3 regions of the Nocardia sp. NPDC052254 genome follow, and region 1 is predicted to be linked to each of the others. Evidence: riboswitches for the same ligand, from Rfam matches in the RefSeq annotation. Region 1 holds a riboswitch; each other region holds the start of a gene.
The links. A riboswitch is a leader RNA that binds a small molecule or an ion and turns the genes downstream of it on or off. The one in region 1 is predicted to bind cobalamin.

Region 1 (7,479 bases):
CGGCATCGCCGCCGAACACCCCGCGATGGGGGATACGCCCGAGTGACACCACGTCTTCGACGGTGATGTCGATCTCGGTGTCGGCGTGCTGTTCGACGACCGCGACCCGGCGCGCGATCCGGTTGCGGCGCCAGCCGCTGATATCGGCGCCGTCGAGGAGTACCCGCCCGCCGTCGGGGCGGCCGATACCGCTGAGCAGGCGCAGCAGCGAGGATTTGCCCGAACCGTTCGGCCCGAGCACGCCGATGGTCTCGCCGACGGCGGGCTCGATGGTGACATCGTCGAGTACCAGGTTCCCGCCCCGCGTCCAACGCAGATGCTCCGCGCGCAATGTCATGCCATCGCTCGATTCCGTAGCAGCAGTGCGATGAACGCCGGAACGCCGATCAGCGCGGTCGCGACCCCGACGGGAACTTCGGTGGGCGCGAAGACGGTTCGCGCGGCCACATCGACCCAGACCGTGAAGATCGCGCCGGCCAGCACGGTCACCGGCAGCAATCGGCGGTGCCGCGGCCCGACGACCAGGCGTGCCGCGTGCGGCAGCACCAATCCGACGAATCCGATCGCACCGGCCGCGCTCACCAGGGCGGCGGTGATCAACGCGGTGACCGCGAGCAACAGCGCCCGCGTCGTCCGCACCGGAATACCCAATGCCGCCGCCGCGGACTCACCGAAGGTGAACGCGTCCAGCGCCGGGGCGCAGCTCAGGCAGATCACGAGTCCGGCACCCGTGATCGCCCCGCACACGGCGACGTCGTTCCAGTCCGCACCGGACAGCGAACCGAGCAGCCAGAACAACACGCCCCGGGTCTGTTCGGCATCGGCGCTGGACACCACGATGAACGAGGTGAGCGCCGAGAACAGCTGCGTCGCCGCGACACCGGCCAGAATGATGCGGGCCGTCCCGCCACCGACGGCGGCGGCGAGGATCAGCACCAGCGCGAACGCGGCGATCGCCCCGCCGAACGCGCCGGCGGTCAGCGAAATCGCCCCGCCGCCGAGACCGAGTACCGCCACCGCTACCGCGCCGGTCGACGCGCCGGAGGAGATGCCGAGTACGAACGGATCGGCCAGCGGATTGCGCAGCACCGACTGCATGATCGCACCACACAGCGCCAGCCCGGCGCCGCAGATCGCCGCGAGCAGCGTGCGGGGCAGTCGCAGCTCCCATACGATGCCCTCTTTGATCCGGCTGACGTGCGCCGCGTCGAATCCGAGGTGTTCGCCCACGACCGAATAGACCTCGCTCACCGACAGATCGGCCGGGCCGATGGTCAGCGTGATCGCGATCGAGACCACCAGCACCGCGAGCCCGGTCGCCAGCAGGACCGCGACCACCGGCACCCTGCGCCGGGCGATGGTCGCGGTCAGCGGACCGGTCCCCACTGCGCCAGCGCCGCCGCCACCTTCTCCACCCCGTCCACGGTGCGCAGCGATGGATTCAGATCGGCGCCGTTGACCACGACGAACCGTTTCTCCCGCACGGCAGCCATCCGCTGGGTGACCGGATGTGACTGCAGGAAGGCGATTTTGCTGTCGAGGCCGTCACCGTCGATCGTGCGCCGGCTCAGGTCGGCGAGCACCAGGGCGTCCGGATCACGGTCGGCGACGCTTTCCCAGCCGACCTGTGGCCATTCGTCGGTGGTGTCGGCGAAGACGTTGCTCGTACCGGTCGCGTCCGCGATGATTCCGGAGGAACCACAGCATCCGGCCATATACGGCGTGCGGATGTCGGAGAACCAGAATGCGAGGCGCACACCCGAGTTCTTCGTGGCCGCGGTGGCCGCGTCGAGGCGGCGCTGCAAGGACGCGATCAGCGTCTCGCCGCGATCGCTCACATCGAAGATCGCGGCCAGCTGACGGATTTCGGTGTAGACCGAGTCGATGCGCAGCGGTTCGGTGCGGCCGCCGTCGGCGTTCACACTCGAGGTCCGGCCTTCGCAGTCGGTCGGTGACAGATAGTTCGGCACCCCGAGCTGATCGAACCGGTCGCGGTCGGCCACGCCGCCGGTGCCCAGAGTGCCGCCGAAGGACGCGGCGACGAAATCGGGCTCGGCGCCGAGCACGGCCTCGAGCGACGGCTGATTCTCGGCCAGTCGCGGCACCTTCGCATTGGCGTCGGCCAGATCCGCGCGCACCGGGTCGGTCCAGGTGGCGGTGCCGGCCATCCGATCGGCCAGGCCCAGTGACAGCAGAATCTCCGTCGATCCCTGATTGAGCGAAACCGCCCGCCGCGGCGGCGCCTCGACGGTGACCGCCCGCCCGCAATTCTGGATCGTCAGGGGGAAACCGGCCCGGGACTCGGCGGGTGGGCCGGCGGTGTCGCCGCGGCCGGCGCACCCGGCGAGGCTCACCGTGACAAGCAGCGCGAACAGGGCACCGAGGTGCCGGATCACCGAACGCATGAGGCGTGAACTCCTTGATCAGGGCCCGGCCGCGGAGCCGTGAAAAGCGGTACCACGATCACCGAGTAGCCGGGCTCCGGCCCGAATCGAGCCGTTACCGTTGCGCGTCAGCCCCGGATTCACACCGGTGTTCCCTCGACGATCGCTGCCCAGATGCTACCGGTGGGATAAATGGACTTTTCGGACGGATGGCGTGCTGGCCACCGTCGCCGGATCAGCGCAGAGGTGGGTCGAGCCGGACTGCGGTGCCCGACACCCGGATCCGCTCCTGGCCCGGATCGAGCGTGACTTCCAGCAGTGAGGGCCGCCCCATGTCGTGGCCCTGGTGGAGGGTCAACCGGGCGTCGGGCGGGACCAGACCGAGCCGGCGGGCATATGCGCCGAAGGCGGCAGCGGCGGCGCCCGTGGCGGCGTCTTCGACGACGCCGCCGACAGGGAATGGGTCGCGGACGTGGAAGACCGTCGCGGATTGACGCCAGACCAGCTGCACCGTGGTCAGATCGAGCCGGCGCATCAGGGCGAGCAGGCGGTCGAAGTCGTAGTCCAGGTCGGCCAGTCGCTGTCGTGTGGCCGCCGCCAGCACGAGGTGGCGCACCCCCGCGTAGGCGATCTTCGGGGGCAGCGCGGCATCCAACTCCCGCTTCGCCCAGCCGAGTGCCGCCAGGGCTTCCGCGACATCCGCCGGGTCCGCCTCGTACACCCGCGGCGGCACGCTGGTGAGCGTGGCCTTCGGTATTCCGGCTTCCTCGTGGACGGTGACCGGCACCCGGCCCGCCCGGGTGTGCAGGTCGAAGTTCCCGGCGCCGAGCTTTTCGCCGAGCGCGATGGCGGCGGCCACGGTGGCGTGGCCGCAGAAGTCCACTTCCGCCTCGGGGCTGAAGAACCGGAGGGTGCAGGACCGGAGGTCGTCCGGGTCGGGACCCGGGGTGAGAAAGGCGGATTCCGAGTAACCGAGTGCGGCGGCGATGCCGAGCATCGTGGTGTCGTCGAGTCCGGCGGCGTCGAGTACGACGCCGGCGGGGTTGCCGCCGTGGGGGCTGGTCGCGAAGGCGGTGTAATGCAGGACGTTGTCGGTGATCGGGCTGTTCATGAGTGAGATCCCTTGTCGGAGAGTCAGATTGGGGAAATGTGGGCGAGCGGTCACCGGCGGCCGGGCGTGCCCCACCGTTGCCGCGAGGCGGACAGGGCGAGCAGGGTGCCGATGGCGAAGGCCGCTGCGGCAAGGGCCGCCGAGAGCCGTAGACCGGGGATGAAGTCGCCGGCGGCGGCGAGTGTGCCGAACAGCGCGACGCCGACGGTGCTCCCGACCTGGCGGGAGACGTTGAAGACGGCGGCCGCGATGCCCGCCCCCGACGCCGGAGCCGCGTCGATGATCGCCGCGGTGGCGGCCAGGGCGGTCGTGGTCTGGCCGAGACCCGTGGCGATCAGGGCGAACAACAGCGCCCAGTAGGGAGTGTGCGGTCCGGCGACCAGCCAGCCGAGGAAGCCGGCGGTGCCCAGCGCCAGACCCGCGGCCATCGGGACGTACGGGCCGGTGCGGGCGACGATCCGGCTGAACAGCGGGGCGGCGATCAACCCCATGCACACCGATGGCAGCAGGGCGAAGCCGGTGGCCAGGGCGCCCAGACCGCGCTCCTGCTGGAAGTACAGAGTGCTCAGGAAGAGCATGCCGTAATAGCCGAGACTGATCAGCAGCCCGATCACGGCGGTGCCGGTGAATGCTCGGGAGCCGAACAGCGACGGGGGGAGCAGCGGCGCACGGCCGTCCGCCCGCTGCTCCAGGGCGCGCTCGACCAGGGCGAAGGCGATCAGCGCGGCGGCGCCGAGGCCGAAGGCGGCCAGGACCGGCGCGGCCGTCCAGCCGCGTGTGCTCGCCTCGTTGAGGCCGAAGGCCGAGGCGACGAGCCCGACGACGCCGAGTATCTGCCCCAGCGGGTCCATCCGGCGAGCTCCTGCCGTGCGGGAGCGGGCGCGCAGGTGACGCCGGGTGAGGAAAATGGCGAGGGCGCCGACGGGCAGATTCAGCCAGAACACGAAGCGCCAGTCGAACGCGGAGACCAGAATTCCGCCGACGACCGGACCGGCGCCGAACGCGACGGAGGCGACCGCGCCCCAGAGGGCGACCGCCCGGGCCCGCACCGTGCGATCGGGGTAGGTGGCCTGCAGAAGTGCGAGTGACGCGGGTACGAGTAGCGCGGCGCCCACACCCTGCGCGAGCCGCCCCGCCACCAGCAGGCCGACGGAGGTGGCGAGGCCGCAGACCACCGACGCGGTGGTGAAGACCCCGAGGCCGGTGAGAAAGATCCGGCGGTGCCCGAACCGATCGGCGAGGCCGCCGCCGAGCAGGAGCAGCGCCGCGAAGACGGTGCTGTAGCCGTCGACGATCCACTGCAGGGCGGCGGCTCGGGCGCCGAGAGAAAGGCGGATATCCGGGAGGGCGACATTGACCACCGTCACGTCGAGCATCACCAGGAAGTAGCCGAGGCTGAGCGCGACCAGCGGGGCCACTGCGAGTCGTGGGTGATCCGTGCCGGAAGGTGTGGCCGGCCGGAGTCTTTCGGCGGCGCGCCCGGGTCGGGCGGCGAGGTCCGTGGGGGTCATGGAAAAAATCATCGACCCCGGACACTTCGTCAGCCATCAAAGTGTCGCCGTTCTACGCTGTGGTCATGCCGGATCCGCACCCGCTCAAGCATCAGACCGACATCGCCCGCGCCGCCGCGCTGATCGCCGATCCTTCGCGGGCCGTCATGCTCAAATGCCTGGCCGACGGCCGCGCCCTGCCCGCGAGTGCGCTGGCGGCCGAGGCCGGGGTCAGCGCGGCGACGGCGAGCGTGCACCTGGCCAAGCTGGTGGCGGGCGGGTTCGTCACGGTCGCGCGGCAGGGGCGGCATCGCTACTACCGGCTCGCGGGTCCCGACATCGGCGGGGCCCTCGAGGCGCTGGCCATCGTAGCGCCGGCATTGCCCATCACCTCCCTGAAGGAAAGCAACCGCACCAACGCTCTGTACCGCTCCCGCACCTGCTACGACCACCTGGCCGGACAGCTCGGCGTCGCCCTGCTCCAGGCGTTGCTCGACCGTGGTGTGCTCACCGGGCACGACGGCATCCACCGCCCTGGTGAAGCGGTGCGCGACCGCCCGTCGTCCTACGGTCACGATTTTCGCTACGAACTCACCGACTCCGGCCGCGGGCAGCTGCGCGAACTCGGCATCGACACCGATCGCTTGCCGCCGCGCCGGCCCGCGATCCGCTACTGCGTCGACTGGAGCGAGCACCGCCACCACCTGGCCGGCGGTCTCGGTGCGGCTCTGACCGCCCGGCTGTTCGACCTGGAGTGGGTGCGCTGGGGCGTCGGCCCGCGCCTGGTTCACCTGACCGAGCAGGGGGCCGCGGGCCTCGAGCGGTCACTCGGGCTGGTGCTCGTCGAGGCGTGAACAACCCGCCGCCACAAGGACTCTCGTCTCGGCTCGGGAACGGTCGGCTGGTCGGTGTGATCGCTGGGCCCCACCGCGGTGGATGTGCCTCCGACGTGGAGTGCCGCACGCCGTTCGGAGAATTCTGTGAACAGATGTGCACTGAATTGTGTCGATTGCCGTCCAGTGGGTATATGCGGAACCGAGGGTGTCATCCATCTGGGTGTTGGCGTCGCAGTAGCTGGGAAGGCGGTCTGAAGACGATGGCGATCCGAGGCGGGGCGGTCGATGCTCCGCGAGGTGGAACTGCAATGTCAGTGTACGGTCGTGCGCAGAAGTGAGGGACTGCGATGGATCTGTTGAAGTGGAGTAAGCGTCCCGCTGCCGGTGTCAATGCGAGAAAGCCTCAGGTCAATGTCGTGCGAGGGCTGGTGGCGCGCGCCACCACACCGCTGCTTCCGGATGACTATCTCCGCTTGATCAACCCGCTGTGGACCGCTCGCGAACTCCGGGGGAAGGTCGTCGACGTCGTCAAGGAGACCGCCGACTCGGCCACCGTGACGATTCGTCCCGGGTGGGGTTTTCCGGCGACGTACGAACCGGGGCAGTACGTCGGTATCGGGTTGCGGATCGGGGGCCGGTGGCACTGGCGCTCCTACTCGCTCACCTCGATCGGGTCCTCGTCGGACACGACCATCTCGATCACGGTCAAGGCCAATCCGGACGGTTTCCTGTCGACCCACCTGGTCGACGGCGTCCAGCCCGACACCATCATCCGGCTGGCGGCGCCGAAGGGCGATTTCCATCTGCCGGAGCCGGTGCCGGGCAGGATCCTGTTCGTCACCGCGGGCAGTGGGATCACGCCGGTCATCGCGATGTTGCGGGCGCTGGAGGCGCGCGGTGACGCACCCGACATCTGCCATGTGCACGCCGCGCCGACTCGCGACGACGTCATCTTCGTCGATGAGATGCAAGCCCGCGCAGCCGACGCCGATCACTACGACCTGACCATCCAATTCACCCGTGAGATGGGACATTTCGACGTCGCGCGCCTGGACGAGTGGGTGCCCGACTGGCGCGAACGCGAATGCTGGGCCTGTGGGCCGCCCAGCCTGCTCGACGCGATGGAATCCCACTACGAGGCGGGTGGCCTGCGCGAGCGCCTGCACACCGAGCGGTTCACCATTTCGCGCACCGACCACGGGGCCGAGGGCGGAAAGGTCCGTTTCGCCGTCTCGGGCAGGGAGGCCGAGATCGACGGTGCGACAACACTTCTGGAAGCCGGCGAAGAACTCGGAATAACCATGCCCTTCGGCTGCCGGATGGGGATATGCCAGACATGTGTCGTCCCGCTCGCGGGGGGATACGTGCGCGACCTGCGCACCGGCGCGGAGCGCCGCGAAGGAGAACGGATCCAGACATGCATCAGCAGCGTGTCCGGTGAATGCACCCTCGATTTGTAGGAGGTCCCATGGCCATCACCGATATCGACGCCTACGCCCATCTCACCGCGGCCGACATCGAGGCCCTCGGTGCCGAACTGGATACCATCCGCCGCGATATCGAGGAGTCCCGGGGCGAACGGGACGCCGCCTATGTGCGGCGCACCATCGCGCTGCAGCGCGCTCTGGCCGCCGGCGGCCGCGCAACCCTGATGTTCA
Region 2 (7,479 bases), on a different contig from region 1:
CAGGGGGTGATGACGATCGGATGTTCCACCGCCGCGAGGAATTCGGCGGTCCGGGCCGGCAGGGCGCCGAGCGGGACGGCCGCGCCCAATGCGATCCGATCGCCGGGCTGCGGTAGCCAGCCGATCGGAATGTCTTGTCGGGCAGTGAATTCCACCGGTGCGGCCGCCGGGCGCAGGGGTAGGTCATCGAGAATCCGCGCGGGCCCGTCGGCGATCTCGCGCAGCCGCCACCGCGCACCGCGCAGCCGCTGGAAGCTGTGCGCCGCCGCGAGGATCGTCGACACCGCCCGTCCGGCGGGGATCCGCGCGCCGGAATCAGCTCCGGCCAGCACGAGCGCGTATTCGCCGGGGCCGGTGGCGTGGATGCCGATGTCGCCGCCGAATCCGCTGACGTCCCCGCGCCCGTCGTCGAGGGTGAACAGGACCCGACCGGGCAGTTCGGCGAGTTCGGCCGCGGCCCGTAGCCCCGTGTCGAGCTCGGCCGCCAGCGGGCGCACATCGGCGATGCCGCCGATCCGGCCCGACAGTGGCGAGGCGACGATGTTGCGGACGCGCTCGTGTGTGGGTGAGGGCAGCAGACCGGCGGTGCCGAGCCGCTGTGCCAGCGCGGCCGCGTCGTGCATCTGGCGCAATTGCACATTGCCGCGTGAGGTCAGCTCGATGGTGCCGTCGCCGAGATCGGCCGCCGCGCTCGCCAGCGCCCGCAATTGATCGGGCGTCAGCACGCCGCCGGGCAGCCGGATCCGGGCCAGCGGGCCGTCCGCGGCCTGGTGCAAGCGGAGCACGCCGGGGCAGGAGTCGGGGGCGGATCGCGTCATGATCGTTCCAGCCTACGAGGCTCGCGCGGCGCCGGAAGGGGGCGCCGGTCAGTGACCGCGTCGCAGCATCGGCCGGGGATCGCGGGGCAGACCGCTGGAGTCGAAGGCGGGGCCGGGCCAGGAATCCGACAGCAGATTCGGGATGGCGTGGTGGGTGACCCGGTCGTGATGGGCTGTCGCGCCGAACAGGCTGATGCCGCCGATGAACGCCACCGCGCAGATGATCCCCGCCGTCAACGCCCAGCCCCGGTGTCCAGTACCGGCGGCGGTGAGGCCCATCGCCAGGGTCGCGAATCCGATCAGAACGCAGAAGTAGCTGGTCCAGGCCACGCGGCGATTACGCCGGACCCAACTCGGTGTATCGGACATTCCGATCACCGACCTTCCGGCCCGCTTCCACCGCGTGCGCGCATGACCAACTTCCACAGCCGTTCGTCGGCGTAGGTGTTGTCGAGCAGGTGCGGAGTCACATGCCGGTCGGCGCGATCACGGCGCACGGTGGACTCGAATACCAGCAATCCGAAGATCGCCACGACGGCACAGGCACCGGCGGCGACGAGCAGCAGCCCGCCACGCCCACCGGCCGCAGCGGCAAGAGCCATTGCCAGCAATGCCACAGCAATCATCATGCATACAATTCCCGACCAGGCGGCGAAGCGATTCCGCCTGGCCCATCCCGGTGAGTTTGGCATACACACAGCGTACGCCGGGGTCATGGTCTCGGATATGGCGATCGGCGTCGTTGTGGACCGCATTGCGTCCCAACGGAAACCACATCGAGATCTGCCACCGTGCGGGCGGAGCAGGGCTCGGAGCGGGCCGGGTGCGGCGGCGCGATAGCATCCGGGTTGCTCGCTCTACGAGGAATCCGGTGGAATTCCGGTGCGGTCGCGCCACTGTGACAGTCAGACCCTCCGGGCGGGCAGCCGAATCCGCGATGGGCGCGTCACCCGAGGAGAACTGTGATCCTGCTGCTGTCCACCTCCGACACCGATCTGCTGTCCGCGCGGGCCAGCGGCGCCGGCTACCGGCTGGGCAATCCGGCCCGGCTGCTGGTCGAGGACCTGCCTGAACTGCTGACCGGGGTCGATCTGATCGTGGTGCGGATCCTGGGCGGGCGCCGGGCCTGGGAGGAGGGCCTGGACGCGCTGCGGGCCAGTGGTATCGCCCTGGTCGCACTCGGTGGCGAGATGGCACCCGATGCCGAGTTGATGGAGTGCTCCACCGTTCCCGGCGGCGTCGCCGCGGACGCGCACAACTACCTTGCCGCCGGTGGCGCGGACAATCTGCGTCAGTTGCACAACTTCCTGTCCGACACGGTGCTGCTGACCGGTCACGGCTTCGAGCCGCCGGTGCAGCTGCCGTCCTGGGGTGAGCTCGAGCGGACGCCAGAGGCGTTGACCGGTAACGACTCTCGGATTCCGGGTCGCGTCCCGACGGTGGCCGTCCTGTACTACCGGGCACAGCATCTGGCCGGGAACACCGCCTATGTGGAGGCGCTGTGCACGGCGCTGGAACAGGCGGGTGCCCGGCCGCTGCCGCTGTACTGCGCGTCGCTGCGCAATGCCGAGCCGGAACTGATGGACACCCTGCGTGGGGCCGACGCCCTGGTGGTGACGGTGCTGGCGGCCGGTGGCACGAAACCCGCCACCGCCTCGGCGGGCGGTGACGACGAGGCCTGGGATATCGGCGCGCTGGCGGATCTGGATGTGCCGATCCTGCAGGGGTTGTGCCTGACCAGCGGGCGCGCCCAGTGGGAGGACAACGACGACGGCCTGTCGCCGCTGGATGTGGCCACCCAGGTCGCGGTGCCGGAATTCGACGGGCGCATCATCACGGTGCCGTTCTCGTTCAAGGAGTTCGACGCCGACGGATTGTCCGCCTACGTCCCCGATCCGGAGCGCGCGGCGCGGGTCGCGGGAATCGCGGTCCGCCATGCGCGCCTGCGGTATCTGCCCGCCGGACGGCGCCGGATCGCCCTGATGCTGTCCGCCTACCCGACCAAACATGCCCGCATCGGCAATGCCGTGGGCCTGGACACGCCCGCGAGCGCGATCCGATTGCTCACCGAGATGAGTTCGGCCGGTTACGATCTCGGCGATCCGGGTCAGGTGCCGGGGCTGCTCGAACGCGATGGCGACGCACTCATCCACGCGCTGATCGCGGCCGGCGGCCAGGATCAGGACTGGCTCAGTGCCGAACAGCTGGAAGGTAATCCGATCCGGATCGGCGCCCGGCAGTACGCGTCCTGGTTCGCGACCCTTCCCGAGCAGTTGCGCACCGCGGTGATCGAGGCGTGGGGACCGCCGCCGGGTGAGTTGTTCGTCGATCGCTCCGTCGATCCCGACGGCGAGATCGTCATCGCCGCACTGCGTTTCGGCAATATCGTGCTGCTGGTACAGCCGCCGCGCGGATTCGGCGAGAACCCGGTCGCGATCTACCACGATCCGGATCTGCCGCCGAGCCACCACTATCTGGCGGTCTATCGATGGCTGTCGGCGCCGGCCGAGGGCGGTGGCTTCGGTGCCGACGCCATGGTGCATCTGGGCAAGCACGGCAATCTGGAGTGGCTGCCCGGTAAGACCCTCGGCATGTCGGCGGCATGCGGGACCGATGCCGCGCTCGGCGATCTGCCGCTGATCTACCCGTTCCTGGTCAACGATCCCGGCGAGGGTACGCAGGCCAAGCGCCGCGCCCACGCCACCCTGGTCGATCATCTGATCCCGCCGATGGCCCGCGCGGAGACCTACGGCGATATCGCGCGCCTGGAGCAACTGCTCGATGAGCACGCCAACATCTCGACGCTGGACCCGGCCAAACTGCCGGCCATCCGCCAGCAGATCTGGACCCTCATGCGGGCCGCGAAGATGGACCACGATCTGGGCCTGGACGAACGGCCCGACGAGGAATCCTTCGACGACATGCTGCTGCACGTCGACGGCTGGCTGTGCGAGATCAAGGACGTCCAGATCCGCGACGGCCTGCACATCCTGGGGCAGGCGCCGGTCGGTGAGGGCGAACTGGACCTGGTGCTGGCCATGTTGCGCGCGCGTCAGCTCTGGGGCGGTGAGTTCGCGGTGCCCGGCCTCCGCGAGGCCCTGGGACTCGACGAGTCCGGTGCGGAGGTTCGCGAACGGGTCGACGCCGTCGAACAGCGGGCCCGTCGCCTGCTCGGTGAGTTGCAGGCCGCGGACTGGTCCGCGCGGGTCGCCGACGAACTCGTGGCCCGGCACGAACCGGAGGTCGCGAACCCGCAAACACTGGTCGAGGTCCTGCGTTTCGCCGCCACCGAAGTCGTGCCCCGGCTGCGGCAGACCGGCGTCGAGATCGGCCGCATCCTGCACGCTCTCGACGGCGGCTTCATTCCGGCCGGTCCGAGCGGTTCACCGCTGCGCGGGCTGATCAATGTCCTGCCCACCGGCCGCAACTTCTATTCGGTGGATCCGAAGGCGGTGCCGTCGCGGCTGGCCTGGGAAACCGGTCAGGCCATGGCGGATTCGCTGCTCGAGCGCTATCTGGCCGATCACGGCGAATACCCGCGTTCGGTGGGCCTGTCGGTGTGGGGCACCTCCGCCATGCGGACCGCCGGTGACGATATCGCCGAGGTTTTCGCCCTGCTCGGGGTGCGGCCGGTGTGGGACGAGGCGAGCCGTCGGGTGACCCGGCTCGAAGTGATCGAGCAGGCGGAGCTGGGCCGGCCGCGCATCGACGTCACGGTCCGGATCTCCGGCTTCTTCCGCGACGCCTTCCCGCACGTCCTGGCGCTACTCGACGACGCGGTGCGGTTGGTGGCGGGTCTGGACGAGCCGGCGGAGTCGAATTACGTTCGCGCGCACACCGATGCGGATCTCGGCGAGCACGGTGACCACCGGCGCGCGACCACCCGGATCTTCGGTTCCAAGCCCGGCACCTACGGCGCCGGCCTGCTGCAATTGATCGATTCCAAGAGCTGGCGCACCGACGACGACCTCGCGCAGGTCTACACCACCTGGGGTGGCTACGCCTACGGCCGGGATCTCGACGGCGCCCCCGCGGCCGACGATATGCGCGCCGCATACCGCCGCATCGCCGTCGCGGCCAAGAACACCGACACCCGCGAGCACGACATCGCCGATTCCGACGACTACTTCCAGTACCACGGCGGCATGGTCGCCGCGGTCCGGGCGCTGACCGGCAGGAACCCGGAGGCCTACATCGGCGACAGCACCCGCCCGGACTCGGTCCGGACCCGGACGCTGTCGGAGGAGACCACCCGGGTGTTCCGCTCGCGAGTGGTCAATCCGCGCTGGCTCGAGGCGATGCGCCGGCACGGATACAAGGGTGCGTTCGAGATGGCCGCGACGGTGGACTATCTGTTCGGATACGACGCCACCACCAATGTGGTCGCCGACTGGATGTACGAGAAGCTCTCGGAGAGCTACGTTTTCGATGAGGTCAACCGCAAGTTCATGACCGAGTCGAATCCGTGGGCGCTGCACGGCATCGCCGAACGGCTGCTCGAGGCCGCCGAACGCAAGCTGTGGGAAGCGCCGCAGCCGGAGACGCTGGATCGGTTGCGTCAGATCTACCTGGAGACCGAGGGCGAGCTCGAATAGGCCGGGCCGTTACGTCGAGGTGCGGATCGGGGAATGCGTCCGCGGACCGATGTCGGCGACCATTGCGGCTCGTACTGTCGAATGCATGAACTGGAACGAGCTCGCACACCAGAAGTACGTGCTCCTCACCACCTACAAGAAGGACGGCACGCCGGTCGCGACGCCGGTCTGGGTGGCCCCCGACGGCGACGACCTGGTGGTGTGGACCAATCCGAAGACCTGGAAGGTCAAGCGGCTGCACCGAAACCCGGAGGTGACGGTGCAGCCCTGTGATTCGCGCGGCCGCCCCAAGGATTCGCAGGTGAGCCCCGGGACCGCGCGCATCCTCGATGCCGACGGCACCGACCGGGTCCGCGATCTCATCGCGCACAAGTACGGAGTGATCGGCACGGTCTTCATCCGCGGGCACCGGCTGATCCGCGGCCGCGACGGGTCGGTCGGATTGGCGATCGTGGCGCGGTAGGCGGCGCCGGCGATCAGCCCGCGGCGGTGATCTCGATCCCGATCGTGCCCTTGCGCCCGCGCCGCAGCACACTTCCGGTCACGACCAGCCACCCCATCAGCGAGTATTTACGTTTGATGAGCGAGCGCACCCGGTCACTGCCCGCCTCGTCGAGGACGGTGCCGGTGCCGCGGACGACCTCGCCGTGCGGTGTGCCGGAGTAATTGCACGGCTGCAGCGTCACCTCGGCATTGCGGCGCAGGCGCTTGACCTTCCAGCTGTTGGTTTCGGTCCAGACGTAGAGCCGGGCATCGTCGAGTGCCGCCCATACCGGGGTCGCGACGGCGGTGCCGTTCGCACGGAACGTCGTCAGAAGCACATAGTTCGCGGTACCGGCCGGGCCGAAGGGATTGTCCACAGCGAGGCAGCCTAGCCGGTATCGGTGAGATGCCGTCGAATCAGACGGCGTGGGTGAGGATTTCGGGGCCGTGCTCGGTGACGGCGACGGTGTGTTCGGAATGGGCGGTGCGGGAGCCGTCCGCGGAACGGATCGTCCAGCCGTCCGGATCGACGATGATGCGGTCGGTGGTGCGGGCGAACCACGGCTCGATCGCGATGGTCAGTCCGGGGACCAGCCGCATCCCGCGCCCGGCTCGGCCGTCGTTGGGAATGTGCGGATCCTCGTGCATGGTCCGGCCCAGTCCGTGACCGCCGAATTCGGTGTTGACCGGGTAACCGTGGCGGCGTGCCACGGCCGCGACGGCCGCGGAGACATCGCCGAGCCGCCCACCCGGGCGGGCGGCGGCCACCGCCGCGGCCAGGGCCTCCTCGGTGGCGGTGACCAGGCGCTGATCCTCGGGATCGGGGGTGCCGACGATGGTGGTGACCGCGGCATCGGCGACCCAGCCGTCGACCTCGACCGCGAGATCCATGGTCAGTACGTCACCGTCGCGCAGCGAGTAGTCGTGCGGGAGTCCGTGCAGCACCGCGTCGTTGACCGACAGGCAGACGGTGTTGCGGAACGGGCCGCGCCCGAAGGAGGGGGAGTAGTCCCAGTAGCACGACACCGCACCTCGCTCGTGAATGCGTTCGCGCACATGCTGTTCGAGATCGAGCAGATTCACTCCGATCGCGGCCTGTTCGCGCAGTTCCGCGAGTACCTGGGCGACGAACTGCCCCGCTGTGCGCATGTGTTCGATCTCGTCTGGGGTCTTCAATTCGACCATGGAACCTCCGTTTCGGTATTTCTATACCGACTCTAGCTGTGGCGGTATTTAAATACCAAACCTATGCTGGTGGGATGGTTCGTCTTCCGTTGAGTCCGGCCCAGGTCGAGGCCGGTCGCCGTCTGGGTGCCCATCTGCGTGCGATCCGGGGTGACCGCGACTCGGCCGAGATCGCGCGGGCGGCCGGAATCTCGCCGGAAACGCTGCGCAAGATCGAGTCCGGCCGGCTGCCCAGTCCGGCCTTCGGCACCGTGGTCGGATTGGGTGCCGCGCTGGGTGTGCCGCTGCAGGAACTGGCCGAGGTCTGGCAGTCGGCCGGGCTCAGCGCGTCCGCCTAGCGTCGGTGCGGTGCGGGCGCGAACAGCGGTAGCACCGCGTCGGCGATCGCCTCGGGAGAG
Region 3 (7,479 bases), on a different contig from region 1:
GTCACCACCCCCGCGAACGGTGCCGCGATGTGCGCGGCGTTGTTCTTGTCGGCCTTCTCCGCGACCGGGACGTCGCTGGCGATGGAACGGTCACGCACCAGAACCGGACGCAGTTGCCCGTTGAGGATGCACATGACCGTGCGCATACCGCGATCGTCGGGCTCGGAGATCGCTTCCAGCCCGATGAGCAGGGTGACACCCTTCTCCAGCTCGACCCGGTGTTCCTCGTTGTGCCGCAGTCCGTAGAAGAACTGGTTGGCCGACAATCCGGTCGTATCACCGTATTTCTCACGATGTGCGAGGAATTCGGCGGTCGGCGCGGGGAACAACAAGCGGTTCAGGGTGTCGCGGCGCTGCTGTGAGGTCCCCGCCAGTGCGGCCGAATCCTCGTCGGTGAGCGGCACTTCCGGTTTCGCGGGCCCACGGCCCTCCAGCGCACGGGTGCGGAACGGCTCCGGCCAGCCACCGGCCGGAGTGCCGAGTTCCCCACGCAGGAAACCGATCACCGAGTCCGGGATGTCGTACCGAGCCGGGTCGGCGGCGAAACTGTCCACGTCGACCCCGGATCCCACCAGCGACAGCGCCAGATCGCCGACCACCTTCGACGACGGCGTCACCTTGACCAGTCGGCCCAGCAGCCGGTCCGCCCCCGCGTATTTCGCCTCGACCTCCTCGAACCGATCCCCCAGCCCCAGTGCGATGGCCTGCTGACGCAGATTCGACAACTGCCCGCCGGGAATCTCGTGCTCGTACACGCGCCCGGTCGGGGATGTCAGGCCGGATGCCGCAACATCGAACGGCGCGTACACCTTTCGCAACGCCTCCCAGTACGGCTCGAGGTCGCACACGGCCTCCAGATTCAACCCGGTGTCGCGCGGCGAATGCGCGGCGGCGGCCACGATCGCCGACAGCGCGGGCTGACTGGTCGTACCCGCCATCGGCGCGCTGGCACCGTCGACGGCGTCCGCTCCGGCCTGCCACGCCGCCAGATAAGTCGCCAGCTGACCGCCCGGAGTGTCGTGGGTGTGCACGTGCACCGGCAGATCGAAGTTACTGCGCAGGGCCGTGACCAGGGTGTGCGCTGCGGGAGCCCGCAGCAGTCCGGCCATGTCCTTGATACCGATGACGTGTGCCCCGGCCTCGACGATCTGCTCGGCCAGCTTCAGGTAGTAGTCGAGGGTGTAGAGGTTCTCGTCCGGGTTCGACAGGTCACCGGTGTAGGACAGCGCGACTTCGGCCACCGCCGTACCGGTTTCGCGGACCGCGTCGATCGCGGGACGCATCTGGTCGACATTGTTGAGTGCGTCGAAGATCCGGAAGATATCAATGCCCGTATCGGTGGCCTCTTGCACGAACGCGCGGGTCACCTGTTCCGGATACGGGGTGTAGCCGACGGTGTTGCGGCCACGCAGCAGCATCTGCAGGCAGATGTTCGGGATCGCCTCCCGCAACGCGGCAAGGCGCTCCCAGGGATCTTCGTACAGGAACCGAAGCGCCACATCGTAGGTCGCGCCGCCCCAGCACTCCACCGACAGCAACTCCGGCGTCATCCGCGCCACGTGCCCGGCGACCTGCAGCAGGCCGCGAGTCCGCACCCGAGTGGCCAGCAGCGACTGATGCGCGTCACGGAAAGTGGTGTCGGTGACCCCGACCGCGTCGCGCTCGCGCAGCCAGCGAGCGAAACCCTCGGGTCCCAGGGTCAGCAGACGCTGACGGGTGCCGTCCGGCGGCGCGGCGCTCAGATCGATCGCGGGCAGTTTGTCGTGCGGATACACCGCCGTCCGCCGTTCTCCGTGCGGCTTGTTCACCGTCACATCCGCCAGATAGCGCAGGATGCGGGTGCCGCGGTCGGCGGATCCACGCTGGGTCAGCAGCTGTGGCCGCTCGCCGATGAACGAGGTGGTGATCCGCCCCGCCCGGAAATCCGGATCGTCGAGGACGGCCTGCAGGAACGGAATATTGGTGGCCACGCCGCGAATCCGGAACTCCGCCACCGCACGCCGGGCCCGCGCCACGGCCTGGTCGAAGTCGCGGCCGCGGCAGGTCAGCTTCACCAGCATCGAGTCGAAGTGCGCGCCCACCTCCGCACCCAGATTCGCGCCGCCGTCGAGCCGGATACCACCACCGCCCGGACTGCGGTAGGCGGTGATGCGGCCGGTGTCGGGCCGGAAGCCGTTGGCCGGATCCTCGGTGGTGATCCGGCACTGCAGCGCCGCACCGTGAATCGAGACGCTGTCCTGGCTCAGGCCCAGATCGGTCAGGGTCTCTCCGGCGGCGATGCGCAGCTGTGACTGCACGAGATCGACATCGGTGATCTCCTCGGTCACCGTGTGCTCGACCTGGATACGCGGATTCATCTCGATGAACACATGCTGTCCGCGCTCGTCGAGCAGGAATTCCACGGTGCCCGCACAGGAGTAACCGATCTGGCGGGCGAAGGCCACCGCGTCCGCGCAGATCCGCTCGCGCAGTGCGGGGTCGAGATTCGGCGCGGGCGCGAGTTCGATCACCTTCTGGTGCCGGCGCTGCAGCGAGCAGTCCCGCTCGAACAGGTGCATCACGTTGCCGTGCTGATCCGCCAGAATCTGGACCTCGATGTGACGCGGATCGATCACCGCCTGCTCGAGGAACACAGTCGGATCACCGAAGGCCGACTCCGCCTCGCGCATCGCGGCCTCGATGGCCTCGCGCAACTGGACCCGATCGGCGACCCGGCGCATACCGCGACCACCACCACCGGCGACCGCCTTGACGAAGACCGGGAACTCCATCGACTCCGATGCCGTCAGCAACTCGGCGACGTCCGCCGAGGGCTCGCTGGAGTTGAGCACCGGCAGACCCGCGGCCCGGGCCGCGGCAATGGCGCGCGCCTTGTTGCCGGTCAGCTCGAGCACCTCGGCCGACGGCCCGATGAAGGTGATTCCCTCCGCCGCGCAGGCGGCGGCCAGATCCGGATTCTCCGACAGGAACCCGTACCCCGGATAGACGGCATCGGCACCGGCCGATTTCGCCGCACTCACGATTTCGGGAATCGACAGATAAGCGCGCACCGGATGTCCGGGCACCCCGATCTGATACGACTCGTCGGCCTTCAGGCGATGCACCGAATTGCGGTCTTCATAGGGGAAAACCGCCACGGTGCCGATGCCCAGCTCGTATGCGGCACGGAAGGCGCGAATGGCGATTTCCCCGCGGTTGGCGACCAGCACTTTGGAGAACATTCGACCAAGGTACCCGGCCGCTGAGCGGGCACGAACAGCGAATACGGCTTCGCAGCCATCCTCACAGAGCGGCCCCGGGAATCTGCGAAGTTGTGTTGTCGCGGCCGTAACATCCGGGCACTCCCGGCGACGACCGATCACTCGCGTGGATTACCCTGGACGGCGCAGCTGGTTCGCTGCCGTCGACGAGTTGGAGCCCCGAGCGTCGCGTGCAGCGTCGACACCGGTCCTCGCGGACCGGCGAAGAGGGAACCCGGTGGGAACCCGGGACTGTCCCGCAGCGGTGAACAGGAACGAACGCCGTCATGAGCACTGGAATCTTCCGGGAAGCGACGGCCAGTAGGCGATATCCGGGGCGCATCTCCGGACCGGTCCCCGACCGATGCCTGTGAGTCCGAAGACCTGCCGGTTGTGCCGGATACGCCGTATCCGGCGGTCACCGCCTCGTGGATCGGGCGGGCGGACCCGGTGGGCCGGACCTCGGTGCGGCCAGGTGTGTGGGCTCCGTCCGTCCTTGCGGCGGTGTCCCGTGACTTCCACTACTGGAGAACACCGTGACCGTCACAGACAATCACCATCCGACCGCGCAACATTTCACCGCGACGGTCCTGGGCCTGCCGCGCATCGGGCCACGGCGCGAGCTCAAACGCGCCATCGAAGGCTATTGGGCCGGGCGGATGGACGCCGCCGAACTGACCTCGGTCGGCCGCACACTGCGCACCGAGGGACTGACCGCCGCTCAGGCCGCCGGGCTCGATTCCGTACCGGTGGGTACCTTCTCCCACTACGACCAGATGCTCGACACCGCTGTCCTGCTGGGCGCGCTGCCCTCGCGAGTCGCCGGCATCGCCGATCCGCTGGATCGCTACTTCGCCGCCGCTCGCGGCGCCGACGGGATCGAACCCCTGGAGATGACCAAGTGGTTCGACACCAACTACCACTATCTGGTCCCCGAGATCGGCCCGGACACCCAGTTCGCACTCGATCCGTCGAAGCTGCTGGCCGAATTGGCCGAGGCCCAGGAACTGGGGGTGAACGCCCGGCCGGTGGTGATCGGCCCGCTGACCTTCCTGGCACTGTCCAAGGGAGTCGACGGGGTCGCGCCGGCGGATCGGCTGGGTGAGCTGATTCCGCTCTACCGCGATCTACTGGGACAGCTGGCCGACGCCGGCGCCGGCTGGGTGCAGATCGACGAGCCCGCACTCGTACGCGATCTGTCCGACGCCGAGGTCCAGACGGTGCGTAGCACCTATGCCGAACTCGCGGCGGCGACACATCGCCCGAAGATCCTGGTGGCCACCTACTTCGGCTCACCGGGCCCCGCTCTGGGCGCACTGGCGGCCACCGAGATCGAGGGTGTCGCACTCGACTTCCGTTCCGGCGCCACGGTTTCCGAGGTGGCGGCGATCCCGGCGCTGGCGGGCAAGCTCGTCGTCGCCGGCGTCGTGGACGGCCGCAACATCTGGCGCACCGATCTGGAGTCGGCGCTCGGCGAACTGGGCACTCTGCTGGGATCGTCCGGGACGCTGGCGGTCTCGTCCTCGAGTTCGCTGCTGCACGTGCCGTATTCGCTGGCCGCCGAACCCGATCTGGATCCGGTCCTGCGGACCTGGCTGGCCTTCGGTGCGGAGAAGATCACCGAGGTCCGGATCCTGGCCGAGGCGATCGGCGCGGGTACCGAGTCCGTCGCCGCCGAGCTCGCCGAGGCACGCGCCGCCATCGAGAGCCGGCGCGCGGATCCGCGACTGCGTAACGAGGCCGTCCGCACCCGCCTGGCCGGCCTCGACGACGGGGACACCGGGCGCGCCCCGGCGGATCGGCGCCGGGAGCTGCAGCGCGAACATCTGCGCCTGCCGCTGCTGCCGACCACCACGATCGGCTCCTACCCGCAGACCACGGCGATCCGTACCGCCCGCGCCGCACTGCGTTCGGGTGAGATCACCGACGCGCAGTATCAGGAACAGATGCGTGCCGAGGTCGCCGATGTCATTGCGCTGCAAGAAGATCTGGGTCTCGATGTGCTCGTGCACGGCGAGCCCGAGCGCAATGACATGGTGCAGTACTTCGCCGAGCAGCTCGACGGCTTCGCCGCGACCCACAACGGGTGGGTGCAGTCCTACGGCACCCGCTGCGTGCGGCCCCCGATCCTCTTCGGCGATGTGGTGCGCACCGCGCCGATGACGGTGGAATGGATCACCTACGCCCAGTCGCTCACGCAGAAGCCGGTCAAGGGCATGCTGACCGGTCCGGTCACCATCCTGGCCTGGTCGTTCGTGCGCGATGATCAGCCGCTGGCCGATACCGCGCGGCAGGTCGCACTGGCGATCCGGGACGAAACCGTCGACCTCGAGGCCGCCGGCATCCGGGTGGTCCAGGTCGACGAGCCCGCGTTGCGAGAACTGCTGCCGCTGCGGCGTGGCGATCAGCAGCAGTACCTGGACTGGGCGGTGACCGCATTCCGCCTGGCCACCAGCGGTGTTCGCGACGACACCCAGATCCACACCCATCTGTGCTACTCCGAATTCGGTGAGATCATCGGCGCCATCGCGGCTTTGGATGCCGATGTCACCTCCGTGGAGGCGGCACGCTCGCACATGGAGATTCTCGACGACCTCAATGCCGTCGGTTACGCCCTGGGGATCGGGCCGGGTGTCTACGACATCCACTCGCCCCGGGTTCCGAGTGTGTCCGAGATCGAGACCTCCCTGCGCGAGGCGATGAAAGCCGTTCCCGCCGAACGGCTGTGGGTCAATCCCGACTGCGGGCTCAAGACCCGCGGCCGCACCGAGGTGGAGGCCTCGCTGCGCAACATGGTGAACGCCGCCCAGCTGGTGCGCTGACCCGTACCGGTCGGCGACCCGGCGCATCCGGGTCGCCGACCGGGCGATCCGGATGCCGGCATCGGGTCAGCAGCGACGCACCGGCCGTGTGCCGGATGATTGCGGGGGCGGCGACACGACCGCGCCGCGCACTTGTTCACGTTCGTCGAATCCCCCGCACTTCGCACAATACGCAGGGCTTATGTAGATCAAATACCCCTGTGCCCAGGGCCCTGGATCGCCCACACCCGGCGAAATTGCAATGATTGCGAAGGTTGGTGGGTACCATCTCCGGCGTGCGCAAGATGTATGCGGGTGCCCGGTTACGGCGGTTGCGCGAAGAACGACGAATGACTCAGGCCGCCCTGGCCAAGTCGTTGGAGCTTTCGCCCAGCTATCTCAATCAGCTCGAACGCGACCAGCGGCCACTCACCATTCCTGTTCTGCTGAAATTGAATTCGACCTTCGATCTGGATGTGCAGTTCTTCGCCGCCGATTCCGATGCCCGGCTGGTGTCGGATCTGCACGAGGTGCTGGTGGAGGCGGCCGGCGGCACGGCGCCCCCCGCGGCCGAGGTGGAGGATCTCGCGACCCGGCTGCCCGAAATCGCCAAGACCATCGTCGCCATGCACCGCAGACTGCGGGCGACCACCGATCAATTCGACCTGCTGTCGTCCAGGGTGGCCACGCCGGCCGGTGCCCCCGGTGTGCCGATGCCCTACGAGGATGTGCGCGACTTCTTCTACGACCACCACAATCACATCCCGCAGCTGGATCTGGCGGCCGAGCGGCTGTTCGACGAGTGCGGGCTGAGTATCGGGTCGATCGATCGGCAGTTGGCTCGGGTCGCCGAGGAACGGGCCGGCGTCACGGTGCTGGTGCGCGGTGACGGCGCGGATCCGGGCGTTCCGAAGCGCCGCTACGACCACGAAACCCGCACTCTCACCCTGGCCCGGCGCCTGCGGCCCGGACAGCGGGCCTTCCAGATCGCCACCACCCTGGCATTCCTGTTGCACGGCCGGCTGCTCGACGAGGTGCTCGACGCCACCCCCTCACTGGTCGGTGAATCGCGCGCACTCGCGCGGGTGGGGCTGGCCAACTACTTCGCGGGTGCGCTGGTCCTGCCGTACGGGCGGTTTCTCCGGTCGGCCGAGGAACTCGCCTACGACATCGATCTGCTGTCGTTGCGTTTCGAGGTCGGCTTCGAAACGGTCTGCCATCGGCTCAGCACCCTGCAGCGGCAGGGGCAGCGCGGTGTGCCGTTCTTCTTCGTCCGCACCGATCGGGCCGGAAACATCTCCAAGCGCCAGTCCGCCACGGCCTTCCACTTCTCGCGTGTGGGCGGCAGCTGCCCGCTGTGGGTGGTGCACGAGGCGTTCTCCCACCCCGGCCGCATCCTCACCCAGGTCGCCGCCATGCCGGACGGGCGCCGCTATCTC

Region 2: linked by a shared signal. The riboswitch ahead of cobN (cobaltochelatase subunit CobN) and the one ahead of AB0L57_RS30805 (ABC transporter substrate-binding protein) in region 1 are both predicted to bind cobalamin.
Region 3: linked by a shared signal. The riboswitch ahead of metE (5-methyltetrahydropteroyltriglutamate--homocysteine S-methyltransferase) and the one ahead of AB0L57_RS30805 (ABC transporter substrate-binding protein) in region 1 are both predicted to bind cobalamin.

What each region holds. Positions count from the first base shown of each region.
Region 1 covers NZ_JBFAUW010000021.1:69,657-77,135, forward strand. The annotation lists gene AB0L57_RS30795 (ATP-binding cassette domain-containing protein) at 1-337, opposite strand, end outside; gene AB0L57_RS30800 (iron chelate uptake ABC transporter family permease subunit) at 334-1,338, opposite strand; gene AB0L57_RS30805 (ABC transporter substrate-binding protein) at 1,368-2,405, opposite strand; cobalamin riboswitch at 2,455-2,581, opposite strand; gene AB0L57_RS30810 (PhzF family phenazine biosynthesis isomerase) at 2,620-3,495, opposite strand; gene AB0L57_RS30815 (MFS transporter) at 3,546-5,006, opposite strand; gene AB0L57_RS30820 (helix-turn-helix transcriptional regulator) at 5,072-5,839, shown strand; gene AB0L57_RS30825 (ferredoxin reductase) at 6,169-7,281, shown strand; gene AB0L57_RS30830 (acyl-CoA desaturase) at 7,290-7,479, shown strand, end outside.
Region 2 covers NZ_JBFAUW010000008.1:234,716-242,194, forward strand. The annotation lists gene cobG (precorrin-3B synthase) at 1-818, opposite strand, end outside; gene AB0L57_RS21475 (hypothetical protein) at 867-1,187, opposite strand; gene AB0L57_RS21480 (hypothetical protein) at 1,193-1,435, opposite strand; cobalamin riboswitch at 1,628-1,752, shown strand; gene cobN (cobaltochelatase subunit CobN) at 1,781-5,413, shown strand; gene AB0L57_RS21490 (PPOX class F420-dependent oxidoreductase) at 5,499-5,876, shown strand; gene AB0L57_RS21495 (PPOX class F420-dependent oxidoreductase) at 5,890-6,273, opposite strand; gene map (type I methionyl aminopeptidase) at 6,314-7,081, opposite strand; gene AB0L57_RS21505 (helix-turn-helix transcriptional regulator) at 7,156-7,419, shown strand; gene AB0L57_RS21510 (TetR/AcrR family transcriptional regulator) at 7,416-7,479, opposite strand, start outside.
Region 3 covers NZ_JBFAUW010000003.1:508,185-515,663, reverse strand. The annotation lists gene AB0L57_RS11035 (pyruvate carboxylase) at 1-3,221, opposite strand, end outside; cobalamin riboswitch at 3,429-3,646, shown strand; gene metE (5-methyltetrahydropteroyltriglutamate--homocysteine S-methyltransferase) at 3,776-6,061, shown strand; gene AB0L57_RS11025 (short-chain fatty acyl-CoA regulator family protein) at 6,337-7,479, shown strand, end outside.